2 regions of the Agreia sp. Leaf244 genome follow, and region 2 is predicted to be linked to the other one. Evidence: predicted binding sites of a transcription regulator. Region 2 holds the regulator's gene; the other holds the start of a gene.
The links. The regulator HspR, encoded in region 2, represses chaperone genes until heat shock. The targets are predictions, from matches to a motif close to AAGTTGAGTCNNNNNGACTCAACTT.
Positions count from the first base shown of each region.

Region 1: ASF06_RS09885 (Hsp20/alpha crystallin family protein) is a predicted target of HspR. The motif match lies at 2,820-2,844, and genes of this name have one in related genera.

Region 1 covers NZ_LMLX01000002.1:1,083,390-1,091,892, reverse strand. The annotation lists gene ASF06_RS09900 (ATP-binding cassette domain-containing protein) at 1-1,435, shown strand, start outside; gene ASF06_RS09895 (helix-turn-helix domain-containing protein) at 1,381-2,274, opposite strand; gene ASF06_RS09890 (hypothetical protein) at 2,517-2,762, shown strand; gene ASF06_RS09885 (Hsp20/alpha crystallin family protein) at 2,863-3,294, shown strand; gene ASF06_RS09880 (APC family permease) at 3,353-4,681, opposite strand; gene ASF06_RS09875 (RidA family protein) at 4,912-5,376, shown strand; gene ASF06_RS09870 (alpha/beta fold hydrolase) at 5,406-6,122, shown strand; gene ASF06_RS09865 (methyltransferase family protein) at 6,228-7,145, shown strand; gene ASF06_RS09860 (hypothetical protein) at 7,233-8,093, shown strand; gene ASF06_RS09855 (cation:proton antiporter) at 8,129-8,503, shown strand, end outside.
Region 2 covers NZ_LMLX01000002.1:644,657-653,159, reverse strand. The annotation lists gene ASF06_RS07865 (MFS transporter) at 1-728, opposite strand, end outside; gene ASF06_RS07860 (hypothetical protein) at 831-2,042, shown strand; gene dnaK (molecular chaperone DnaK) at 2,224-4,095, shown strand; gene ASF06_RS07850 (nucleotide exchange factor GrpE) at 4,098-4,742, shown strand; gene ASF06_RS07845 (DnaJ C-terminal domain-containing protein) at 4,833-5,819, shown strand; gene ASF06_RS07840 (heat shock protein transcriptional repressor HspR) at 5,888-6,298, shown strand; gene glpX (class II fructose-bisphosphatase) at 6,391-7,269, opposite strand; gene ASF06_RS07830 (GNAT family N-acetyltransferase) at 7,296-7,757, shown strand; gene ASF06_RS07825 (glycosyltransferase family 87 protein) at 7,778-8,503, opposite strand, start outside.

The DNA of each region.
Region 1 (8,503 bases), 440 kb from region 2:
GGTCGCCGTCACCATCTCGCGCGATCTGCTCGCGCGCATAGAGGTTCTCGTCGGCCTCGGCCTCGACTACCTGGGCCTCAGCCGCGCCACCCCGACCCTGTCGCCCGGCGAGATGCAGCGGCTGCGCATCGCGACGCAGCTGCGCTCCGGGCTGTTCGGCGTGATCTACGTGCTCGACGAGCCCTCGGCCGGCCTGCACCCCGCCGACGCGGAGCCGCTCATCACCGTGCTCGAGCAGCTCAAGGCGTCGGGCAACTCGGTGTTCGTGGTCGAGCACAACATGGATGTCGTACGCCAGGCCGACTGGGTCGTCGACGTGGGCCCCGGGGCCGGTTCGGGCGGCGGATGCGTGCTGTACAGCGGCGCCGTCGGCGGGCTCGCCGAGGTGGAGGAGTCGGTCACGCGGCCGTTCCTGTTCCCGTCGGGTGAGGAGCCTGCGCGGCGGGCCGCCCGCGAGCCGCGCGACTGGCTGAGCCTGCGCGCGGTCTCGCGCCACAACATCCGGAACCTGGACGTCGACGTGCCCTTGGGTGTGCTGACGGCGGTGACCGGGGTGTCGGGCTCGGGCAAGTCGAGTCTGGTCGGCGGAGTGCTCGCCGAGCGGGCGCTGGCCGATGCCGCCGTAGACCGGGTGGTGCAGGTGGATCAGAAGCCGATCGGGCGCACGCCGCGATCGAACCTGGCCACGTACACGGGGCTCTTCGACGCGGTGCGCGCGACCTTCGCTGCCACCGATGGAGCGCGCGAGCGGGGCTTCGATGCGGGCCGCTTCTCGTTCAACGTCGATGGAGGCCGCTGCCCGACCTGCCTGGGCGAGGGCTTCGTGTCGGTCGAGCTGCTCTTTCTTCCGGGCAGCTACGCGCCCTGCCCTGACTGCGGCGGCACGCGCTACAACGCCGAGACGCTCGAGGTGCGCTACCGTGACGCGTCGGTCGCCGATGTGCTGGCGATGACCGTCGACGACGCGGCAGGGTTCCTCGCCGACGTGCCTGCGGCCGCGCGCAGCCTCGACACCCTCCGCAAGGTCGGGCTCGGATACCTTCGCCTCGGCCAGCCCGCGACCGAGCTCTCGGGCGGTGAGGCGCAGCGCATCAAGCTCGCCACCGAGCTGCAGCGCGCCAGACGCGGCCACACGCTCTACGTTCTCGACGAGCCGACGACGGGGCTGCATCCGGCCGATGTGCGACTGCTCGTCACCCAGCTGAACGGCCTCGTGGATGCCGGCAACACGGTCGTGCTGGTGGAGCACGACATGAGCGTGGTCGCCGACGCCGATTGGGTCATCGACATGGGGCCCGGGGGCGGCGACAAGGGCGGGGGCGTCGTCGCGGCGGGAGCGCCGGAGGTCGTGGCGACGAACGCCGACAGCCGGACTGCGCCCTATCTGGCGGCGGCGCTCGGCTCGGCGACTGCTTCTGCGCCCGCGTCGGACTGAAGGGCATCCGACTCGTCGAACTCGTCAGGGGCGCGCAGCCGGGCCAGCAGATGCTCTATGGCGAAGCCCGCCTGGGAGTCGGGTTCGCACACGACGACGTTCATGAAGAGTCCGTCGGGAACGTCGAGCACTTGGAACGGGAGCTCGACCCAACCGTAGCCCTCGACGAAGTTGGGAGCGAGTCCTGACGAGAACGGTCGGGCCTCGTGGGCCGTCCACATCGCGTGGAAGTCGGGGTCGGGCGTGAGCTCCGCGACCAGCTGCTGCAGGCGGGGATCGTCGGGGTCGGCGTGGAAGCGCAGGGCGGCGACGGTGTCTCTCGCGGTGTCGCGCCAGCGCTCGTTCGACCGGTTCTCGGCAGGGGTGCCGAACATCATCTCGACGTTGTTGTTTCCCGGCACAACGTAGCCGGGCGACAGCGCCGCTGCGAGCGCGTTGACGAACAGCAGGTCCTGGTTGCGATCGAAGATGACCGCCGCCGTGCCCGCCCACTGGTCGAGCATCGAGCGCAGAAGCTCGCTGACCTCGTGATCGGGTCGCGCCGGTCGTGCGTCGAACGGAGACGGCAGGGCGAGTCTGTAGAGGTAGCTCCGTCCGCTCTCGTCGAGGTCGAGCGCGCGAGCCAGGGCGTCGAGCACCTGTTCGGAGATCCTGTGGTTCTGACCCTGCTCGATGCGCACGTAGTACTCGAGGCTGATGCCCGCACGCTCGGCGACCTCCTCGCGCCGGAGCCCCTGCACCCGTCGCTGCGGATCGGGCGGCAGGCCCACGTCTTCGGGCTTGAGGGCGGAGCGCCGAGCACGCAGGTACTCCGCGAGGACCACCTGTCTTGCCGTCATGGGCTCCAGCATACGAGCATTCTGGAGCGGGCATGAAAGAAAGGTCGAGTGCGACCTCATCAAGCTATTCGGTATCCGGGGTCGGTACGTAGCCGCGGCCGAGCAGGAGATCAAGCCCTGGCCTGTCTGTTCCGGGATTTTGGAAACATTGGTGTATGAGAAAGATCTACTATGCGGGCGGAGAAGTTCTCACCGGCGATCAGACCTGCAAGGCAGTGCTGAGGCTTGCGAGGGCTCTGGCCATGAAGAACGAATCAGACGTCATCGAATTTCCGATCATCGAAGAGGGAGGGCAGCGCGCGACCGCGCACCTGCTGATCGGCCCTGCCAGCCAGATCGCCTCGGTTCCTGTTCCGGGCTCCAGCGACGAGCCTAATGATCCTGAAGTGATACTCGAACTCGAGAGGCGCACGGCCGAACTGCAGCCCCGTCGGCCCGTCTGGGACGACGAGATGCGAGATGTTCCCGACCTCGACTGGGATTCCTGAATTTCTGCTTGAGAGCTGTTGGCACTCCCGCATCGAGAGTGCTAATTTAATCCTCACAAGTTGAGTCAACCCGACTCAGGTTCAAGAAAGGGGAATCCTCATGGCAATGTCTTTTGATCCTTTCAGCGAGCTCGACCGGCTCACCGGTGACCTGCTGCACTTCCGCCCAGGACCGAAGTTCATGCCCGTCGATCTGTACAGAGAAGGCGACCAGTACGTGTTGAGCGCCGACCTTCCCGGCGTCGACCCGGGCTCCGTCGATGTCGACGTCGACGGCCAGCTTCTGACCATCCGCGCGCAGCGCACGGCCGCCGCGCACGACGGGGTCAAGTGGCTCACCCGCGAACGACCGAACGGCGATTACCTGCGTCAGTTCAGCCTGGGCGACGGAGTCGACTCCGAGAAGATCTCCGCGAGCTACGACAGCGGGGTCTTGTCGGTGATCATCCCCGTGAGCGAGCGCGCGAAGCCACGCAAGATCGAGGTCAAGGCCGCACAGGCCGCAGACGAGCACAAGACGCTGACCGTCTGATCGACCAGGACAGAGACGAGGAAGGGGCAGGCCCGACGGCCTGCCCCTTCTTCGCGTTCTACGAGCGCTTGGTCACGCGCGCGATCACATAGAGGATCGCGCCGAGTACGAGGAAGCCTGCGCCGAACAGCCAGACGATCGGATCCTGCTGGGTGAGCAGCAGAACGCAGGATGCGACTCCGATCACTGGTACGAAGGTCCAGACCCTGAAGTGGTTGTGCTCCACGCGGTCGCGGCGCAGAACCAGAACGGCGATGTTGGTGCTGATGAAGACGAAGAGCAGCAGGAGCACCACGGCCGACGCGAGGGTCGTGAGGTCGCCGACCAGGGTAAGCAGCAGCGCGAGCACCGTCGTCGCGATGATGGCCACCCATGGCGTCCTGCGATTCGGAAGCACCCGACCGAGAACGGGTGGGAGCAGGCCCTGCTCGGCCATGCCGAAGGTGACCCGGCTGGTCATGATCATGGTGAGCAGGGCGCCGTTCGCGACCGCGATCAGCGCGATGAGGCTGAACACCCATTCGGGCACACCGACGCCGGTCGCCGCCACGACGGCCAGCAACGGGCCGGACGATTTCTCAAGCTCATCCGCCGGCAGGGCGATCGACGAGGCGAGGCCCACAAGGATGTACACCACGCCCGCGGCGAGCAACGCCCCGAACAGTGCGCGCGGGTAGACGCGGGACGGGTTGCGCACTTCCTCCGCCACATTGGCGGAGGTCTCGAAGCCCACGAACGAGTAGTACGCGATGACTGCACCTCCGAGAACCGCGAGGCCAGGAGACGTGTCGTCTCTGAACTCCGCGACGCGGGATATCTCGCCGCCCCCGCCGCCGAGCATCGCAGCGATCGCGACCACGACGATGACGAGCCCTGAGACCTCGATCACCGTCATGACGAGGTTGCTCTTGACCGACTCGCTGATTCCCCGGGCGTTCAGGGCCGCGACGAGAACGAGGAAGATCATGGCCGCGGGAATCGTCGGCACATCGATGAACGTCTTCAAGTACTCGCCGGCGAAGGCGATCGCCAGACCGGCCGCGCTGGTGACGCCCGCCGCGAGCATGCTGAAGCCCACCAGGAAGGAGATGATCTGCGGCTTGAAGGCGCGCTGCGCGAAGATCGCAGCGCCTCCCGCCTTCGGGTACTTCGTGACGAGCTCGGCATACGAGCCGGCGGTGAGCAGCGCGAGCAGCAGAGCCAGGGCGAGGGGCGCCCACAGGGCGCCGCCGACCTCACCCGACAGCACTCCCATCAGGGCGTAGATACCTGCGCCGAGCACGTCGCCGAGGATGAAGAGAAAAAGAAGGGGTCCGGCGATACGACGGGTCAGCTTCGACGAGGTGCCGTCGGTTTGCGGGTGTGTCGTTGTCGGCGTGGATGACATTGCGTCACCATACGGGAACCCCGTGGATCGCTCTGGACGCCCTTGACAGATGTGATCCGTGGCTGCATTCGGGAGCAGAGGCCCCGAATTCGAGAGGCGCCCCTCGGCATCGGCGCCACCCCTGCCGGCGGGTGGCAGTGCCAGGGTCATCCATGATTCGCCCGCCGGGAGTAGCCTGACGACGAGGCCCGGCCACGGGCATCCGGCAGCACTGATGAGGGAGCGAGACCATGTCACGGATCGACGAACGACTCATTGACCTGGGGGTCGAGATTCCGAAGCAGGCCGCCGCCCCGGCCGGCGCCTACGTTCCCGCTACCATCAGCGGTGCCCTCGTCTACACGGCCGGCCAGCTGCCCTTCGTTGACGGAAAACTCCCGCTCACGGGCAAGGTCGGCGGGGTGGTGAGCGCTGACGAGGCGCAGGACCTCGCGCGCACCAGTGCAATCAACGCGCTCGCCGCCATCGCCGCAGCGCTCGGATCGCTCGACCGCGTCACGCGCGTCGTGAAAGTGACGGGATTCGTCGCATCCGACCCGTCGTTCAGCGGCCAGGCCGGTGTTCTGAACGGCGCCTCGAACCTTCTCGGCGACATCTTCGGTGACGCGGGTGTGCATTCGCGCAGCGCCGTCGGAGTCGCCGTGCTGCCGCTCGACTCGCCCGTCGAGGTCGAGCTCATCGTGGAATTCGTCTGACCGGCAATCACCAACTCAAGGAGAGAATCATGGCTGAAGATCTGACCGTCGTACTCGTGCACGGAGCCTTCGCGGAGTCCGCGAGCTGGAGCGGCGTCATCGCCGCGCTGCAGGCGAAGGGCGTCGACACCTTCGCCACCCCGAACCCGCTCCGCAGCGTCACGACGGATGCCGAGAATGTGCGCCGCGCTGTCGAATCGGTCGGGGGCCCTGTTGTTCTCGTGGGCCACTCCTATGGTGGAGCCGTCATCACCGAGGCCGCTGTCGGTACCGACGTGGTCAAGGGTCTCGTCTATGTCTCGGCGTTCGCCCCCGACCACGGAGAGAACTCGCTGCAGCTCACCGGCCAGTTCCCCGGCTCGACACTGGGCGAGACGGTTCGCCCCTATCCCCTCGGTGACGGAACGAACGACCTGATCGTCGATCGGGAGCTCTTCCCGCAGCAGTTCGCCGGAGATGTTCCCCTCGATGTAGCGAAGATCTCTGCCGCGACGCAGCGCGCCATCCGCGACTTCGCCCTGGGCGAGCCACAGCCGGCCGAGACGCCCGCCTGGAAGACGCTGCCCTCCTGGTTCATCTTCGGCTCGGGCGACAAGAACATCCCCGTCGAGGGCATGCGCTTCATGGCCGAACGCGCCGGTTCGCTGAAGACGGTCGAGCTCGAGGGCGCGTCGCACTCGAGCATGGTGTCGCACCCGGATGCCGTGGGCGAGCTGATTCTCGAGGCGATCGCTCACCTCTCCTGAGAATCGCCGCGCCCCCGGAGATCGACGTGGTGAGGCGCTGCCCGTCCGATCGCCCGTGCCGTCCTCGAAGATGGGGGCCCGCGTGCGGCGGATAGGGTGAGCAGCATGCTTCTCGGACGCGCGTACTTCGCGGTTCAGGCGTTCGCCGGGGCGGCCTGGTGGATCGCCGTCTTCACGGTGCCGTTCGTTCGAGAGGCGACCCTCGGCCGGCTCGACCCGATCGTGGTGGCCGCGTTCGACATCCCGCTTTTCGTCGTCGCATCCGCCCTGGCGGCCCTCGGCACCCGCACCGCCGCCCTCGTGGCAGCGGGCTGGACCGTCGTGGTCGCCGCCGCGCTCGCGGTCTACGCCACGATCACGACCGAGGCCGGCTGGGGCGTTCTGATCATGGCTGCCGCCGCTGCCGCATCCATCGTCGCCGTGCTTCTGCAGACGACGGGCCGGGTGCCGACGGAATGGATCGTGCGCGGGCCGTTCGCCTTCCGCGCGGCAGATGATCATGCTCGACGGGGTGCGTATGCGGCGACGACCGGCGGCCAGATCGTCGTGTTCTGGGGTCTGTTCCTGGTCGTGCTTCCGATGATCATCGCGTTCCTCGAGAGGCGCTGGGGCGTCGGATTCGAGTTCGCGGCGTTCGTCCCACCAGCGGGCGTCGTCGTGTTCGTGCTCGCGAGCGCCCTCGGCCTGTCGTCGGCCTTTGTCATGTCGACGCGCGGGCACGGTACCCCGCTGCCGTCGGCCATGCCCAACCGCCTGGTCATCGCGGGCCCGTACCGGTGGGTGCGCAACCCGATGGCCGTGGCCGGCATCCTGCAGGGCGTCGCGGTGGGGCTCATCCTGTCGTCGTGGCTGGTCGTGGCCTACGCCATCGTGGGGTCGCTGCTGTGGAACTACGCGGTGAGGCCGAGCGAAGAGGCCGACCTCGAGGCCCGCTTCGGCGACGACTTCCTGCGTTATGCCCGCAACGTGCGCTGCTGGTGGCCGCGGGTGCCTCGTCGAACACAGGTCGGCGACACGCTCTGACCGGCGTTTCATCAGGCTGCTCCGGGGTTCTGCCCAGAGCGGTGCTGCATGCTGGACGACCCAGACCGTTCGAATGAAAGGCCCGAGATGAGCACCCTCCAGCGATTGATGAAGATGGCGTCGAAGGCACTCGATTCGTCAGGGCAGTCCACCTCGTCGCGGTCGGGTGGCACCGACTGGCGCGACCTCGTGCGCACCGCCGCAGACAAGGTCACGGGCGATGCGCGCCCGACCACCTCGACACACCAGCCGAGCGCGACCGGCGGGGCCACGCATCCGACGCCGTCTCGGGTTCAGGATGCGCCGGTTCACGACGTGCCCGTCTACGGCACGCCCACGGGTGCGCCGGTTCAGGATGCCGCGGCCGGACAGTCTGCCGCGAGCCCGGAGGACCGGGCCGCGATCGCCCGCTACGACTACCTGCTGAAGACCGCGATGCCCGAGCAGCTCGAGCAGGTGCACCGTGATGCGTTCGCGCGGCTCACGCCGGCGCAGCGACAGCAGGTCGAGTCCCGGCTGCGCGATGAGCTTCCCGCCGGCGAGCAGCCGGCGTCGTCGTCGCCCGACGATCTGGCGCGCTCGGCCGTGCGCGGAGAGGCGCACAAGCCCGGGTTCCTGCGCGGGCTCTTCGCGAAGCCCGGAGTCGCCGGGGCCGCCGGTGCGGTGGCGGGAGTCGGGGTCGGCGCCGTCGCGGGCGGGCTTCTTGCGGCTGTCGCCGGGGGTGCGGTGCTCAGCAGCGTCGCAGGCCCCCTGCTCGAGCAGGCCTCGGGCATGGGAGTCGACTTCGAGGCCCTCGGAGGGCTCGAGGGGCTCGAGGGTGGTCTCGGCGACGTGGCGTCCGGCGCGGGCGACTACGCGAGCGGAATCGGCGACCACCTCTCCGAGCTGGGCTCGAACTTCGAGCTCCCCGGACTGGGTGGGCTCGGGGGTCTCTTCGGCCGCGACTAGCCGTTGCGGCACGTGGTCCGTGCCAGTCTGGACTCGTGACTGAACTTCTCGTCGTTCTGGTGGCCGCGTTCGCCGTGATCGCGGCGTCGACCCTGCTGGGCCCGCGGCTCGGCATCGCGTCGCCGCTGATCCTCGTCGCGATCGGCGTCGGGGCCAGCTTTCTTCCCCTCTTCGACACGATCGAGATCGAACCCGAGTGGATCCTGGCGGGCGTGCTTCCGCCCCTGCTCTACTCGTCGGCGGTGTCGATGCCGTCGATGAATTTTCGACGCGAGTTCGGTGCGATCAGCGGCCTGTCCGTCGCCCTCGTGATCGCGAGCTCGCTCGTGCTGGGCGTCTTCTTCATGCTGGTGATTCCCGACCTGGGCTTCGCCTGGGGCGTCGCGCTCGGGGCGATCGTCAGCCCGACC
Region 2 (8,503 bases):
GCACAGCCGACCGCGACGACGCGGAACGGCAGGCCGTTCTCCTGCGACAGCCCGAACCAGTCGGCGCTGTAGGCCACGACCACGATGACGAGCGCGACGATGCCGCCGATGTAGCCGAGGCCCCAGCCCAGGCCGCTGACCCGCCCGATCGTCTTCTTCGTCGACACCTGCACGAGCATCGCGTTGTAGTTCACCCCGGCGAGTTCGCTGAAGACGCTTCCGATTGCCACGAGTGACGCCCCGAGAACGAAGAAGCTGGGCTGTCCCTGCACGAAGAACAGACCGGCCATGCAGAGCACGAGCAGCACCGTGTAGACGAGCAGGCCGCCCTTGCGGCTGCCCGTGCGGTCGGCGCGCTGGCCGAGCACCGGCGCGAGCACGAGGATGACCAGCCCGGCCAGGAAGATCGCGAAGCCGAACCCGCTGGCGAGTTCGGCGAGGCCGGCGACCTTCACCGGATCGTTCTTGGGCAGCGCGGCCACGTCGGCCGGCAGGAACACGTCGGTGGTGAGATAGAGGGCGGTGAAGATGAAGGTGAGGATGACCGAATTGAAGGGCTGGGTGGCCCAGTCCCACAGCGCCCATGACCGAACCTGCCTCGCCGGAACGGGTTCCACCTGCAGGTCGAGTCCCACAGCCAGGGCCGCGCCGGTATTGGCGACAAGTGGCATCGCGGCCCGCGTCGAGGCGTCGTCTGGGCCGGCTGCGTCGCCGGGATTCTGAGTCATGTTCACACAGTAGCCGTGCGCCGAGACGAGGCAGCAGACAACGCGTGCACACGAGGTGAAATCACCCGTGCCGCCGTGATCTTCCGGGCTAGGGTTAGACGCATGAATAGGCACCCGGGGGGCCTCTTCGTGCGGGGGCGCGGAGGAGATACTGCAGATCTGCGAGAGCACAATCTCGCACTCGTGCTGCGCTATCTGCGAGACCACGGCCCGTCGTCCAGAGCCCAGATCGCCGACTCGTCGAGGCTCGGACTGTCGACCCTGACGGGCATGATCGGCGAGCTGAAGGCCCTCGATCTCGTGACAGAGGGGCTCGCCGACACGCAGTCCCGTCTCGGACGCCCCACGCACGCCGTGTCGCTGTCGGGTGACGGCTGGGTCGTCGCGGGGCTCCGGGTGGATGTCGACGGCGTTCGTGCGAAGACGGCCACCGTCGGTGGCGATCACCTCGGCAGCTACGCCGATCGCGCCGACCTGCGGGGCGGCGATCCCACACAGGCGATACGGATGCTCGCCGCCGCGATCGACTGGATCGTCGAGTCGGTGGAGTCCCCGCGAGTCCTGACGGCCGTGAGCATCGCTGTTGCAGGGCGTGTATCGCCCTGGGGCGACGTCGTCGTGCGGTCGGATGCCCTCGACTGGGCCGACGTCGACATCGCGAGCGGGGTGCGCGATCAGCTGGCCGCGCACGGCTGCGGCGGCGCCGTCGTTCAGGTCGTGAGCGACAGTGCGACCGCCGCCCTCGGGCTCGTGCGCGGCGAACTGCGCGAGCGCATCGGCGAACGCACCCTGCTGTATTTCGGCGGGGAGCGCGCGGTGGCGGGCTGCGTTCTCGTCGCCGGCGAGCCGGCCATCCCCGGCGGCCTCGGCGAGGCCGACTTCGCGCGGATCCCCGTGACGATCGAGGGCGGTGAGTCGTGTCGACTCGGAGACGCGGTCGCCCTGGCGGGGCTGCTGACGACGGCGGGCGTGCGATCCGACGCCGAGGCGGCCGACCTCGTCGACCGCTTTCCCCGTGAGGCCCTGTCGGTGCTGCTGGCAGCCGTGGCCGAGGGAGACGAGGCGGCGGCGGCCGCGGTGGCCGCCGCCATGGCCTCGCTGGCGCAGGCGATCGAGGCCGCCGCCGCGGTGGTCGGGGCGGAGGTGGTGGTGCTCGACGGCTACCTCGGTGTGCTCGGCACGCTCATCGCGCCGTCCGTCGACGCCCACGTCGAGGTGATCGCGCTGCCCTCGCATCCGTCGAGGATCGTCGACGGAGCCGTCTTCGCGGCGCGAGACGCCCGGCTGTCGCACCCCTCGCGCATCCGGGACTGACCCGATCGGCGAGCCGGTGGTCAAAGTTGAGTCGAACTAGCTCAACTTTAGCTGTGAAGACTTGACATGGATTTCGGTCGCTGGCAAGCTTGAGTCAACAAGGCTCAACCCTTGTGAGAACTTAGACATTCTTGATGTGAGAACGTCGGTCCCGCCAGCAAAACAAGGAGAAATCACTCACATGGCTCGTGCAGTAGGAATCGACCTCGGTACCACCAACTCGGTGGTCGCGGTCCTCGAAGGTGGAGAACCCACCGTCATCGCCAACGCGGAAGGCTTCCGCACGACCCCCTCGGTGGTCGCATTCACCAAAGACGGCGAGGTTCTCGTCGGCGAGACCGCCAAGCGCCAGGCCGTCACCAACGTCGACCGCACCATCTCCTCGGTGAAGCGGCACATCGGCACCAACTGGACCGTCGACATCGACGGCAAGCCCTACACCCCGCAGGAGCTGTCGGCTCGAATCCTCGCCAAGCTCAAGCGCGACGCGGAGTCCTACCTGGGCGACACCGTCACCGACGCGGTCATCACGGTTCCCGCTTACTTCAACGACGCCGAGCGCCAGGCCACGAAGGAGGCCGGTGAGATCGCGGGCCTCAACGTTCTGCGCATCATCAACGAGCCCACCGCCGCCGCCCTCGCCTACGGCCTCGACAAGGGCAAGGAAGACGAGCTCATCCTGGTCTTCGACCTCGGTGGCGGAACGTTCGACGTGTCGCTCCTCGAAGTCGGAAAGGACGACGACTTCTCGACCATCCAGGTCCGCTCCACCTCCGGTGACAACCGCCTCGGTGGAGACGACTGGGACCAGCGCGTCGTCGACTACCTGATCAAGCGCTTCAAAGACGCCACGGGCGTCGACGTCTCCGGCGACAAGATCGCCAAGCAGCGCCTCAAGGAGGCCGCGGAGCAGGCGAAGAAGGAGCTGTCGTCGTCGACGTCGACCAGCATCCAGCTGCCGTACCTGTCGCTCACCGAGAACGGCCCCGCCAACCTCGACGAGACGCTCAGCCGTGCCAAGTTCGAAGAGCTCACCTCCGACCTCCTCGACCGCACCAAGAAGCCGTTCGAAGACGTCATCCGCGAGGCCGGCGTCTCGGTCAACGACATCGCCCACGTGGTGCTCGTCGGCGGATCGACCCGTATGCCCGCCGTCGTCGAGCTCGTCAAGAAGCTCACGGGCGGCAAGGAGCCCAACAAGGGCGTCAACCCCGATGAGGTCGTCGCCGTCGGCGCCGCCCTGCAGGCCGGCGTGCTGAAGGGCGAGCGCAAGGACGTTCTGCTCATCGACGTCACCCCGCTGAGCCTCGGTATCGAGACCAAGGGCGGCATGATGACCACGCTCATCGAGCGCAACACGGCCATCCCGACCAAGCGCAGCGAGACCTTCACGACGGCAGACGACAACCAGCCGTCCGTCGCGATCCAGGTCTTCCAGGGCGAGCGCCAGTTCACCCGCGACAACAAGAACCTCGGAACATTCGAGCTGACCGGCATCGCGCCGGCCCCGCGCGGCATCCCGCAGGTCGAGGTCACCTTCGACATCGACGCCAACGGCATCGTGCACGTGTCCGCGAAGGACAAGGGCACCGGCAAGGAGCAGTCGATGACCATCACGGGTGGCTCGAGCCTCTCGAAGGAGGACATCGCCCGCATGGTCCGCGAGGGCGAGGAGCACGCCGCTGAAGACAAGAAGCGTCGTGAGGCCGCCGAGGTGCGCAACAACGCCGAGCAGCTCGCCTACTCGATCGACAAGCTCATCAAGGAGAACGAGGACAAGCTGCCCGAAGACGTCAAGACCTCGGTTCAGGCCGACGTCGACGAGCTGAAGACGGCACTCGCCGGAGAAGACAACGACGAGGCCGTGAAGGTCGCGTTCGACAAGCTCAACGAGAGCCAGGGCAAGCTGGGCGAGGCCATCTACGCCTCGAGCCAGGCCGACGCAGCCGCCGAAGGCGACGCGCCGACCGACGCACCTCAGGACGCCCCGTCTGACGAAGACGTGGTCGACGCCGAGGTTGTCGAAGACGACGAGCCCTCGAAGGACAAGTAACCATGACGGATCAGAACTCGTTCCCTGAGCCTGTCGAAGGGGAGGAAGCGGCTTCGGCGGCGGGCCCCTCGACAGGATCGGGGAGCGATTCTCCAGCCACCGAACCGATCATCGAGGGAGAGTTCATCGAGGCCGAGGGCCCCGATGTCGAGACCTCGCTGAGCGACGCCGACCTGAGCTTCCTCGAAGACGCCTCCTCTGCGTCGTCGTCGACGGCCTCCGACGAGGTGCTCGCTGCAGAACGGCTCGCCGACCTGCAGCGGGTCACCGCGGAGTACGCCAATTACCGCAAGCGCACCGAGGCGAACCGAGAGGTCGAGCGGGAGCGCACCGTCGGCGAGGTCGTCAAGGTCCTGCTTCCGGTGCTCGACGATCTCGACCGTGCCGAGAAGCACGGCGACCTCGGCGACGGGCCGTTCGCATCCATCGCGCAGAAGCTGCGCGGCGGCACCGAGCGTCTGGGACTGAAGCCGTTCGGAGCCGCGGGCGATGCCTTCGACCCGCAGCTGCACGAGGCGATCTTCCAGCAGCCGTCGGCCGATGTCGAGGTCGAGACGGTAGCCGACGTCGTCGAGACGGGCTACTACCTCGGCTCCACGCTTCTGCGTGCAGCCAAGGTCGTCGTCTCGACTCCGGTCAGCGCGTAACACACAACCTGGTAGAGCCCCTTCGACAGGCTCGGGGAACGACCCGTTCCCCGAGCCTGTCGAAGGGCACCACTGATCAACAAGGAAAAAATGGCCAGCCAGGATTGGTTCGACAAGGACTTCTACAAGGTGCTCGGCGTCTCGAAAGACATCTCCGAGGCCGAGCTCAAGAAGACGTATCGCAAGCTCGCGCGTCAGTACCACCCCGACTCCAACCCCGGCGATCCCAAAGCCGAGGCCAAGTTCAAAGAGATCTCCGAGGCAAACTCGGTGCTGTCCGATCCTGAGCAGCGCAAGGAGTACGACCAGATCCGCGCCATGGGCTCAGGGGCCCGCTTCCAGGCTCCCGGCCAGCAGGGCGGCGGATTCGAAGACGTCTTCGGCGGAATGTTCGGCGGCGGCGGAGGCGGCCGCGGAGGCCAGCAGTACACCTACACCCAGCCCGGTGCCGGCAGCCAGTACGACGACCTGCTCGGAGGCCTCTTCGGCGGATCGTCCGGAGGCTTCCGCGGTTTCGGCGGACCGACCCGTGGCCGCGACGTCACGGCCCGCGCCACCATCGACTTCCTCACGGCCACCAAGGGCGACACGATCAAGCTGCAGACCGCAGACGGGCGCCCGATCACCGTGAAGATCCCGGCCGGCGTCTCCGACGGCCAGAAGATCAAATTGCGCGGCAAGGGTGAGGGCAGTCCCGACGGGGGCGAGCCAGGCGATATCGTCTTGACCGTGACTGTGCGCAAACACCCCGTATTCGAACGCGACGGGTTGAACCTGCGCGTGAACGTTCCCGTGACCTTCGTCGAGGCGACGCTCGGGGCGACGATCGAGGTTCCGACCCTCGGCGGCGAGCCCGTCAAGCTCAAGGTCGCACCCGGCACACCCTCCGGGCGCGTGCTGCGGGTGAAGGGAAGAGGCGTCGAGACGTCGAAGGGCACCGGCGACCTGCTCGCCGTGGTGCAGGTGGCGGTTCCCGCGCACCTCAGCCCCGAGGCCCGCGAGGCGCTCGAGGCGTTCCACGCGGTCGAGCCGCAGGAGAACCCGCGCCTCGAGCTGCTCTCCAAGGCGCACGAGTAACCTCTCGCGTCGTCACCGCACCCTCACCGGGGGTCTCCCTCGCAACCCCTCGTACAGAAAGGCAGGCCATGGACGAGAACTCACCGATGTTCGCGATCGCCATGGCCGCCGAACTGGCCGGCATGCATCCGCAGACCCTGCGCCAGTACGACCGCATCGGGCTCGTGAGCCCCACCCGCACGGCGGGCAAGTCGCGTCGCTATTCGATGCGCAACGTGGTGCAGCTGCGCGAGGTCGCGCGTCTCTCGGCGGAGGGCGTGAGTCTCGAGGGCATCGCCCGCATCCTGACCCTCGAGAACCAGGTGAGCGCCCTCACCGGCCGAGTCCGCGAGCTCGAGAGCGCCCTCGCCGACGAACTGCTCAACCGGCCCAACCGCCGGGTCTTCGCCGCCGACGTGCAGGGCGACGTGGTGTCGCTCAAGCACGGAACGCGCACGGCGCGCCGCACAGAAGTCGTGATCTGGCGCCCCACCGACTAGCTGGTCTCGATACGCTCGTACCTCGCTACTCGACTGGCGCAGCGAGTGTGCTGGTCGGGTAGGCCGCTCGCGGCCGTCGCGAGGCCGACCTGTCAGGTGACCGGGGTCGACACGAAGAGAACTCGGTCGCTCCCCACCAACTCGTCGAGGGTGAAGACGCGGTGCAGGTCGTGGCCCGCAGCGATGGCCGCGGCCCGCTGAGACTCCGACTGCGGATCCAGGCGGCCCTGCATGAACCCGCCGAGCGAGCGCACCGCGCACGCCGCGATGATCCCCTCGGGAGTGCCGCCCGTTCCCATCACGGCGTCGATGCCCGAGCCCGGGGTGGCCGCCGCGATCGCGATCGACACGTCGCCCTCTCCCACCAGGTGCACGCGCACGCCGAGCCCGCGCAGTTCGGCGACGACGGATGCGTGCCGCGGCTTGTCGAGAACGCCCACGACGAGGTCGTCGATCGGCTTGCCGAGAGCGTCGGCGAGCCGCGTCGCATTCTGCGTGGCCGACGCGAGCACATCGAGCACCCCGACCGCCGCCGCGCCCGCGATGAGCTTCTGCATGTAGAACACGTCGCGCGGGTCGAACATGCTCCCGCGCGGTGCGAGCGCGATCACGGCCACCGCTCCCGGAAGGTTCTCCGCCGCGAGCCGCGTACCGTCGAGCGGGTCGACCGCCACATCGCACACCGGGCCCGCGCCTGTGCCGAGCCGCTCGCCGTTCGCGAGCATCGGGGCCTCGTCCTTCTCACCCTCGCCGATCACGACCGTACCGTCGAACGGGGCCCGGCCCAGGGCATCCCGCATCGCCGCGACGGCAAGCTCGTCGACGCCGTTCTTGTCGCCCGACCCCACGAGGGGCAGGCAGGCGGATGCCGCGGCCTCGGTCGCGCGAACGATGGCGGCCACGAGATCGTCGGGATAGTTGTGGGCCCCCACGACGGTGGTGGGGGCGAGGGGCGGCGTCGGCAGGGGCATGACTGAAAAGGGTAGCGTTGTCGCCCGTGAGCACTGCATCGATCGAGATCCGAGACACGGCATTCGACCACCCCGATTCCGAGGCGTTGCGAGCCGCGCAGCGCATCGAGATCGACGCGCGCTACGGCGGTGACACCGAGCCGGGAACCAAGCCGTCGGCATCCGATGTGCCCGTCTTCGTCGTCGCCTACGACGAGTCCGGAAGACCCGTGGGGTGCGGCGGCCTGCGACAGCTCGACGATGTCAGCGCCGAGATCAAGCGCATGTTCGTGACGCCGGATGCGCGCGGCACGGGTGTGTCGGTTGCGGTGCTGCGCGCCCTCGAGGAGCGGGCTCGCAGCCGCGGCTGGAGCACCCTGCGGCTCGAGACGGGCACGGCGCAGCCCGACGCCGTTCGCTTCTACGAGCGTGAGGGGTACACGCTCATTCCGAACTTCGGAGCCTACGCGGGAGCCGCCGAGTCGCTCTGCTACGAGCGCCGCCTCTAGACGGTCAGGCGGTCAGGCCGTCAGGCGGTCAGGCGCGCCCGGCGCTGCTCGCGCTCGCGCGCCCTGCGCTCGAAGCGGGGCTCCGCGCCGGCCGCCCGGGCCCCGAGCGACACGAGTTCGCGCACGGCCCAGCCGAGCAGCACCACGAGCAGAACGTTGCGGGCGGTGAGCAGCAGCGCCACCCCGGGATCTCCCGCGATGAGCGGCATGTAGAGGATCGGGAACACGAACGTGGTGAGCACCGAGATGGCCACCATGAGCAGCGCGGGCGTTCTCCAGGCGCGCCATCCGTGCGTGATTCCCACGGCGATGATCGGCGCCAGCCAGAGCATGTACTGCGGTGAGCCCACCTTGTTGAACACGACCACCGTGGTGGCGAGCGCCAGGGACGCGACAAGTAGCAGCCTCTGGGTCTGAGCGCCACGGTGCTTGGCCCACACCACGAGGGCGAGCACGCCGACGACGGCCAGCGCCATGGCCGGCGTCATCAGCGAAATGGCGATGTGGTCGTAGGGGCCGACGACCTCACGGGTGGCGATCTCCGTGTTGTTGATGATGTGGCTGCCCGGCCTGTTCAGGATCGCGAGCCAGAGCCACGGCGTTGTCACGGGAGCCTCGAGCTGAAGGCCGCGCGCGGTCTGCATCTGCGCGAAGCCGAGAAGGTAGTGCAGGCCGCCGAAGGCCCACACGATGGCGGCGACCCCCACCGAGAACACGGCTCCGGTCGCGACCGCGATGCGGCGGCG